Regions from separate parts of the Staphylococcus simiae genome, predicted to be linked through region 4. Evidence: riboswitches for the same ligand, from Rfam matches in the RefSeq annotation. Region 4 holds a riboswitch; each other region holds the start of a gene.

Region 1 (2,210 bases), 270 kb from region 4:
TGTCACAAAGTTTTTTAGCTAATTTAACTAGTGGTTCGTGATACATATATGCTGGTGTATAATGGATAAATTTATCTACTTGATCTTTAATAGCTTCACTCACTTGTTTAGGTGCATGTCCAACATTTTGAGAACTTGCACTTGCTAATAAATCAATATACTCTTTGCCTTCAACATCTACTAATGTTGCACCATAACCATGATCAATCACTAGCGGATAATATTTAATACGACCTGATTTAGCAAAATATTGTTCATCTTCTTCAATTAAATCATAAGCTTTACTCATATTACTTCATCCTCCCATTGCCTTGTTTATTAAAAAACTAGTTTTAATTCCCCATATTTTTCAATTAATGATAGTATTCAATATACTAATAAAATTCTGATTTGTAAATATATTCTGACAATTATAACTTATAGAATAATACTACACTCTTACTTTCACAAAAAAATCTGGACTTATGTGTTGTAGCACCAGTCCAGATAACATTAACTTTATTTAGCTTGGTAAGGAATAACATCCTTGCCATATGTCTTTTTAATGTAGTTTTGTGTGTCTTTAGAACGTAAGACCTCCAATAACGCTTGAATTTTAGCGTCCTTTTTATGACCAGATTTAACAGCGATGATATTAGCAAATGGTGACGATTCACCTTCAAGCTCAATCGCATCTTTAGATGGTATCAAACCATTATCCAATGCATAATTAGAGTTCATAATTACTGCTGCACCTTCCCCACTATTATAGGTCTTTGGAAGAAACTCAGCACCTTGTTGGTGATTAAATTTTAACTTCTTTTTATTTTCTTTGATGTCTTCAAATTTAGCATCTTCTATATTGACACCTGGTTTTAATTTTATTAATCCTTTATTAACAAAAAATGATAAAAAGCGTCCTTCTTCTGCTGGATTATTAGAGACATAAATCGTTGAACCTTGTGGTATGTCTCTAATATCTTTATATTTCTTACTATATACGCCCATTGGTGTTGTAAATACTTTACCTACTTCTTCTATATCGTAACCGTGACTTCTTTTTTCAGCTTTTAAATAAGGAACGTGCTGAAAGAAATTAGCATCAACATCTCCTTTATCTAGTAATTTATTAGGTACTTTATAATCATTAACAATTTTAACTTCTAAGTCATAGCCTTTCTTCTTCATTTGTTCTTTAGCGTACTTTAAGACATCTCCATGTGGTGCTGGTGATGCTGCTACTGTTATCTTTTTATCTTCAGAAGATTTGCCACCACCACAAGCAGCTAAACTTATCACTAATATACTTAATACGACTATAGCCATTATTTTTTTCATATGTAAGCCCACCTTTCTTGTTAACTACTCAATAAAGAAAGTTACTTATCATACAACAAAAAAGCTTCCTCCTGTTTAAGAGAAAGCCCATGTTCTTTCTCTCATCTTCAAAAGTAGTAAGCTACTTTATTGTGATTTAGCACCATGTCTTTGGTAAGACGGTTGCTGGGCTTCATAGGGCACATCCCTCAGCCTCTCTTGATAAGAGTCTCATTTATTGAATTGAATTTATCCTATCACTGCTTCATTTTAAAGTCAATATTAATTCTGAAAATTCCGATAATAATAATACGCGTTCACTTACGATAAGACTGTATAATAGTTTAATTCGACTACTTGGTGAATTGTCTTACTTTTCATTTCAGATCATTTTTTATATTCAATTTTGACATTTTTTTGAAAACTATTAGATTCTCTATATTATTTTGTGTAATAAATATTTTATGTGGTAAATAACTAATATCACTATTTAATTTAAAGGTATATTTTATTATAGATTGAAAATTGGAGGTAACAAATTATGAAATATGTTGTAGTAGGAACATCACATGCAGGTTATGAGGTTATAGAAACACTTTTAAAAGAAGACCCTCAAGCACAAATAGAAGTCTTCGAAAGTGGCGATAAACCTTCGTTCTTATCTTGTGGTATTCAAAGTTATTTAGAAGACGTATCACCTTCACTAGATTCATTACATTATGCTACGACTGCTTCTTATGAGAAACAAGGTGTTAATATTCACGTTAATACGACAGTTGTAGATTTAGATACAGATAATAAAACGATCACCGTAGAACATGATGATACTAAAGAAAATATTAGTTATGACAAACTATTTTTAAGTCCAGGTGGCAGTGCTGTTAAACCACCTATTACAGGCATTGATGATTATA
Region 2 (2,210 bases), 420 kb from region 4:
AATTATCTTACTGTGCCTCGTTATATATGCTGGTGCAGCACAATTTATTGTCTGTGCCCTGGTGATTGCTGGTACACCTATGACTGCCATTATTCTCACTACAGCAATAGTCAATTCTAGAATGTTCTTATTAAGTATGTCTTTAGCACCTAATTATAAAACATATAGTTTCTGGAATAGAGTAGGACTTGGTTCATTAGTTACTGACGAAACGTTTGCAGTTGCAATTACCCCTTATTTAAAAGGAGAAAAAATTAATGATCGCTGGTTACATGGTTTAAATATTACAGCTTATCTATTTTGGACAGTGTCGTGTGTTGCAGGTGCAATATTTGGTAAATATATTTCAAATCCAGAAATGCTTGGTTTAGATTTTGCCATTACTGCGATGTTTGTCTTTTTAGGAATTGCTCAATTTGAATCAATAACAAAATCAAGATTCCGTATTTATGTCGTATTAATTGTTGCGGTTATTGTTATGATGTTGATATTGAGTTTAATGATGCCTTCATATGTTGCAATTTTAATTTCAGCTGTTTTAGCAGCAACACTAGGGGTGGTGATGGATAAATGACGATTTCTACATATATGCTCATACTTATTTTATTATGTGGTTTAGTCACGCTCATTATTCGAATTGTGCCATTTATGCTGATTTCTAAAGTACATCTACCTGATAAAGTTATACAGTGGCTATCATTTATTCCTATCACATTATTCACAGCGTTGGTCATAGATTCAATAATACAACAGCCAATGCATGGTCATGGTTACACGTTAAATATGCCTTATGTCATTGCGTTAGTTCCGACCTTATTGCTAGCTATCATTTCTAGAAGTTTGACGATAACGATTGTTGGTGGCATTGTTGTCATGGCATTACTGAGATTTTTCTTTTAAATAGGTTGAACGACATGGCTAACTTAGTTAAAATACTAGTAATTAGAAAATTCTGAATAGTTATCGAAACAGCATGGAATAATTATCACAACAGTGTGTTAGTCACTTTCGAAAATGAGAGTGGGTTACAAATAATAAAAAATATTTCATAGACCTACCCCAGCAAGACTGATTTGCACTAACAACTAACGTTTAACAATTTCATATATCTTATTAGGAGAAGTTGAGGGACTTGGCCCGATGATACTTCAGCAACCGACTTTTTAGCACGGTGCTAATACCAACGAATCACTCGAATGATAAGTATACAAACTTCTTACTGTTCATTGAGTAGGAAGTTTTTTTAATAAGGAGGAAAGTACGATGACAAATTACACAGTAGATACTTTGAATTTAGGTGAATTTACAACTGAGTCTGGAGAAGTAATAAATAATTTACAATTACGCTATGAACATGTTGGGTATCAAGGACAACCATTAGTTGTAGTTTGTCATGCATTAACTGGAAATCATTTAACTTATGGAACTGATGATAACCATGGTTGGTGGAGAGAAATTATTGATGGTGGTTATATGCCGATTAACGATTATCAATTCCTAACATTTAATGTTATAGGTAGTCCGTTTGGTTCAAGCTCACCATTAAATGATCCTGATTTTCCACGTCATCTTACATTAAGAGATATTGTTAGAGCTAATGAATTAGGAATAGAAGCACTTGGGTATGACCATATTAATATTTTAATTGGTGGCAGTTTAGGTGGCATGCAAGCGATGGAAATGCTTTATAATCAACGCTTTACTGTGGATAAAGCGATTATTTTAGCGGCAACAGATAAAACATCGTCGTATAGTAGAGCGTTTAATGAAATAGCGCGACAAGCCATACATATTGGTGGTAAAGAAGGATTGAGTATAGCGCGACAACTTGGTTTCTTAACCTATCGCTCCTCTAAAAGTTATGATCAACGCTTTACACCAGATGAAGTAGTCGAGTATCAACAATACCAAGGTAATAAATTCAAACAACAATTTGATTTGAATTGCTACGTCACACTACTCGATGTCTTAGATAGTCATAATATTGAGCGAGGTCGACAAGATGTAAATCAAGTCTTTGGCCAATTAGATACCAAAGTATTAACGATCATCGATGATTTGTTATATCCAGATGATCAAGTAAAAGCATTAGGCGAACGCTTTAAATATCATCGCCATTTCTTTGTACCAGATAATGTTGGTCATGATGGCTTCCTACTTAACTTTAATAGATGGGCACCTAACTTGTATCATTTTCTAAATTTAAAGCA
Region 3 (2,210 bases), 440 kb from region 4:
CCAGTTCCAAAAGTATCAATTGCAATAGAAACAGGCTCAGCAACACCAATTGCATATGCTAGTTGAACTTCACATTGAGCTGCTAGTCCAGCTGCAACAATATTTTTAGCAACATAACGTGCAGCATAAGCAGCTGAACGGTCTACTTTTGTTGGATCCTTACCACTGAAACAACCACCACCATGACGTGCATAACCACCGTATGTATCTACGATAATTTTACGCCCTGTTAATCCAGCATCACCTTGTGGTCCACCAATTACAAAACGACCAGTTGGGTTGATATAAAATTTAGTTTGCTCATCTAATAAATTCTCAGGTACAGTTGGATAAATAACTTGTGTTTTAATATCTTGTTGAATTTGTTCTAATGTCACATCTTCTGAATGTTGAGTTGACACAACAATTGTATCGATACGCACTGGATGATCTTGTTCGTCGTATTCAACAGTCACTTGAACTTTACCATCAGGACGTAAATAATCTAGTATATGGTCTTTTCTAACATCAGATAAACGTTTTGCTAATTTATGTGATAAATCAATAGCTAAAGGCATATAAGAATCTGTTTCATTTGTAGCAAATCCAAACATTAATCCTTGGTCACCCGCACCTGTTGCTTCAATTTCTTCTTCTGAATTATTATCACGATATTCTAATGCTTGATCTACACCTTGTGCGATATCTGGTGATTGTTCATCGATTGCCGTTAAAATTGCCATTGTTTCATAATCGTAGCCATATTTAGCTCTAGTGTAACCAATGTCTTTAATTGTTTCTCTTACTACTTTTGGAATATCTACATAAGTCGTTGTAGATATTTCTCCAGCTATTAAAGCCATACCTGTAGTTACTGTTGTTTCACATGCCACTCGTGCATTTGGATCATCTTTCAATATCGCATCTAATATAGCATCTGACACTTGATCAGCTATTTTATCTGGATGTCCTTCTGTTACTGACTCTGAAGTAAATAATCGTTTGTTATATAACATAATTTGCTCCTTTTATTTTAAATTACGACAATTCTCTTGTATGAGCTAATTAAAAAGGCCTTCTAACTATTTACATAGAGAGAAGGCCTAATACGTCCATTCGCTCTTATCGTTCAGACCTATATGTCTGCAAACGGTTTGGCACCTTTCTTTTATAAAAAAGAGGTTGCTGGGTTTCATTGGGTCCATGTCCCTCCACCACTCAGGATAAGAGAATCCGTTAAGAATAATAGTACCGAATTACAGAATTAATGTCAATTTTTGGTATAAAAATTTACTATAAAATATTGTAGATTAATTATTTCAATGTGTTATACTATTTAAATGTAAAGGCTTACATTTAAATTATCGCTTTGGAGGGATTTAGGATGTCAGTAGATAGTTACACTGAATCAACTAAAATAGACAACTTATTAAAGAAACCATCTTCACTTTTCCAACTTTCAACAACGCAATTGTATAATAAAATACTGGACAATGATGAAGGTGTACTCACAGAATTAGGCGCTGTTAATGCTAGCACAGGTAAATATACTGGTCGCTCACCTAAAGACAAATTTATTGTCACAGAACCTTCTTATAGAGATAACATTGATTGGGGAACTATTAATCAACCCATTGATGAAGAAACATTCTTAAGTTTATACCATAAAGTGTTAGATTATTTAGATCAAAAAGATGAACTGTATGTCTTTAATGGATACGCAGGTAGTGACAAAGATACCATGTTAAAACTAACAGTCATTAATGAACTGGCTTGGCATAATTTATTTGCTAAAAATATGTTCATTAGACCTGAATCTAAAGAAGAAGCATCAAAAATAAAACCCAATTTCACAATTGTTTCAGCACCACATTTTAAAGCTGATCCAAAAGTTGACGGTACAAATTCAGAGACGTTCGTTATTATTTCTTTCAAACATAAAGTGATTCTAATTGGTGGTACTGAATATGCCGGAGAAATGAAAAAAGGTATCTTCTCTGTTATGAATTATTTATTACCAATGCAAGACATTATGAGCATGCATTGTTCAGCAAATGTCGGAGAAAAAGGCGATGTTGCTTTATTCTTCGGTTTATCAGGTACAGGTAAAACGACTTTATCTGCAGATCCTAAACGTAAATTAATTGGTGATGATGAACACGGTTGGAACAAAAACGGTGTCTTCAATATCGAAGGTGGATGTTACGCTAAAGCTATTCACTTATCAAAGG
Region 4 (2,210 bases):
ATATCTTCCATGCTCATAATCCCTTTTGAAATTGCGTTTAACAATCCAGTCCAACCAAATGAGCCATCGATGATACCTATTAATCCAGCCAACAATGTACCACCTATTAATACGATAATAACATTCACACCTATTAAAGCTAATACTAACACCAAGACATACGGAATGACTTTGACGAGTTGGTAATCATAATTTTTAGTATGATCAATCGCTATACCATTAGTTAAAAAGAATAATACGATAATCGTTATAATGGCACCAGGTAAGACAATTTTAAAATTCACTCTAAATTTATCTTTCATTTTCGTATGTTGCGTACGTACGGCAGCAATAGTTGTATCAGAAATCATCGATAAATTATCACCAAACATGGCACCACCTACAACTGTCGCCATTGCTAGTGCAGTAGGAACATCTGTTGCTTGCGCAAACCCATAACCAACTGGAGCAATTGCTGCTACTGTACCAACTGACGTCCCCATTGAAATAGATACAAACATGCAAATAATAAACAAACCAACGATGATAAGATTTTGTGGAATTAATGATAATCCTAAATTTACTGTGGATGTTACGCCACCCATTTTTTCAGCAGTTGTTGAAAAAGCACCTGCTAAGACAAAGATTAACATCATTAAGATAATATTTGAATGTCCAGCACCTCTAGTAAACACTTCAACTTTAGACGCAAAAGATTCTTTCCTATTCATTAATAACGCCACAATGACTGTGACTGTAATCGCAACATTTAATGGCATTGTCGTAAAGTCACCCGTTACAATACCAACACCTAAAAATAAAGCTACAAATAATAACAATGGAAATAAGGCCCATGCATTACTTTTTTTCTGTTCTTCCATTTTTTTACCTGCTTTCCAATAAAAATACCTCTTTCTGATAAAGAAGAAAGAGGTCAATTGATGAATACCTGCTTATCTTCAAACCTTTTCGGTTACTGGAATTGGCACATTAGTCATGTTGCCGAAGTTTCGTAGGGCCAGTCCCTCCACTTCTCTTGATAAGTTTATATATGATTTAAAGTCTTACCGTAAAAGATAACATAGTTAGCGTCAAGTGTCATTAGAATAAAAGTACTTATTTAAATGATTTTTTTCATCACTTGTTGTTCGTTCATCAAACTAAGTTATCTTAATCATTGTTGTTAATATCATATTTAACATCGATATACAGCATAATAACAACGATAATAATTAATCCCATAATTGGAATGATTAATAGCAACCATAATTTAAAATACAGTGCTATTAAAATAAGCATAACGCTCACTAAAGTAATGATTAAAGACCAATATTTCAACTTTTTAGTGCGTTCTGCTGACATCACTTTAACGCGTTTATCTCTATCTGGCGCATTTATAATATAATCAATGCCCAACTTTCTAAGTATGATATTAGCAATGATGATTGGTACCCAAATTAAGAAGATGATAAGTAATTGCCATTGATTGCTAGAAACTGTTGGCACTACACCAATAATTAAAAAGGGTAAGAAGGCAATAACGGTTGCTATCATGGCCATCGTATAGTCACCTAATGGCGTCAGCCAAATACGTTGTTGTTGTATATTATGCGCTACTGCAAACATATTACCTAATAACATACAAGATAAGAATATCCCGCTACATAATATTAATAAACTTGTATCATCCATTTTATCGAACAATAATGCAGTACTAAGTACAATAGCCACAACTACAAACGTCAAAAGTTTAAATGTAATCGCTAGCCTTTTAAACATCGCTCGTCATCCTTTCAAGATGTAATATGTCGCTTTGTTTCTAAAAGGGCATTGATGTTGACTATGGTTCGCTAATTTTCAAAATTAATTTAATAGTAACATGCTAAAAGTAGGAGAGAGACAGACATAAATCTTGTCAAAAATTTATGGCGTATATGCCCGTCTTGCACATTTAAAGCTACTTAGATTTTAATCTTTTGTAGCTTTTATGCAGTTGCACGAATAGTGTCAACTGTAATCCTTAAATTTTTTCTATGACGGGTCCCTCCCACCCTGGCAAGACTGACTAGGTTTTTAAAACGTTGATTTAATAACATTTTTAAAACCGACAGTTACTGCTAAATACTACATGTTAAGTGTAAAATACTTTTTGTCTCAGGCTCATCAAAATCGTTTATCCAAGTTGTCTAGAAAACTTAAATATTGCTATTTTATGTATAAAAAATGGAATG

Evidence for each region. Region 4 has a riboswitch for S-adenosylmethionine ahead of J3R86_RS10330 (Na+/H+ antiporter NhaC family protein). Riboswitches for the same ligand answer to the same signal wherever they lie in the genome.
Region 1: it holds a riboswitch for S-adenosylmethionine, as region 4 does, so the genes downstream of both, J3R86_RS11555 (MetQ/NlpA family ABC transporter substrate-binding protein) here and J3R86_RS10330 (Na+/H+ antiporter NhaC family protein) in region 4, are expected to answer to the same signal.
Region 2: it holds a riboswitch for S-adenosylmethionine, as region 4 does, so the genes downstream of both, metX (homoserine O-acetyltransferase MetX) here and J3R86_RS10330 (Na+/H+ antiporter NhaC family protein) in region 4, are expected to answer to the same signal.
Region 3: it holds a riboswitch for S-adenosylmethionine, as region 4 does, so the genes downstream of both, metK (methionine adenosyltransferase) here and J3R86_RS10330 (Na+/H+ antiporter NhaC family protein) in region 4, are expected to answer to the same signal.

Annotation. Positions count from the first base shown of each region.
Region 1 covers NZ_CP071589.1:2,489,432-2,491,641, forward strand. The annotation lists gene J3R86_RS11550 (aspartate aminotransferase family protein) at 1-289, opposite strand, end outside; gene J3R86_RS11555 (MetQ/NlpA family ABC transporter substrate-binding protein) at 499-1,317, opposite strand; SAM riboswitch class I at 1,416-1,525, opposite strand; gene J3R86_RS11560 (FAD-dependent oxidoreductase) at 1,838-2,210, shown strand, end outside.
Region 2 covers NZ_CP071589.1:14,142-16,351, forward strand. The annotation lists gene J3R86_RS00050 (AzlC family ABC transporter permease) at 1-574, shown strand, start outside; gene J3R86_RS00055 (AzlD domain-containing protein) at 571-900, shown strand; SAM riboswitch class I at 1,108-1,206, shown strand; gene metX (homoserine O-acetyltransferase MetX) at 1,264-2,210, shown strand, end outside.
Region 3 covers NZ_CP071589.1:1,782,705-1,784,914, forward strand. The annotation lists gene metK (methionine adenosyltransferase) at 1-995, opposite strand, end outside; SAM riboswitch class I at 1,099-1,209, opposite strand; gene pckA (phosphoenolpyruvate carboxykinase (ATP)) at 1,364-2,210, shown strand, end outside.
Region 4 covers NZ_CP071589.1:2,219,894-2,222,103, forward strand. The annotation lists gene J3R86_RS10330 (Na+/H+ antiporter NhaC family protein) at 1-860, opposite strand, end outside; SAM riboswitch class I at 930-1,025, opposite strand; gene J3R86_RS10335 (hypothetical protein) at 1,150-1,758, opposite strand.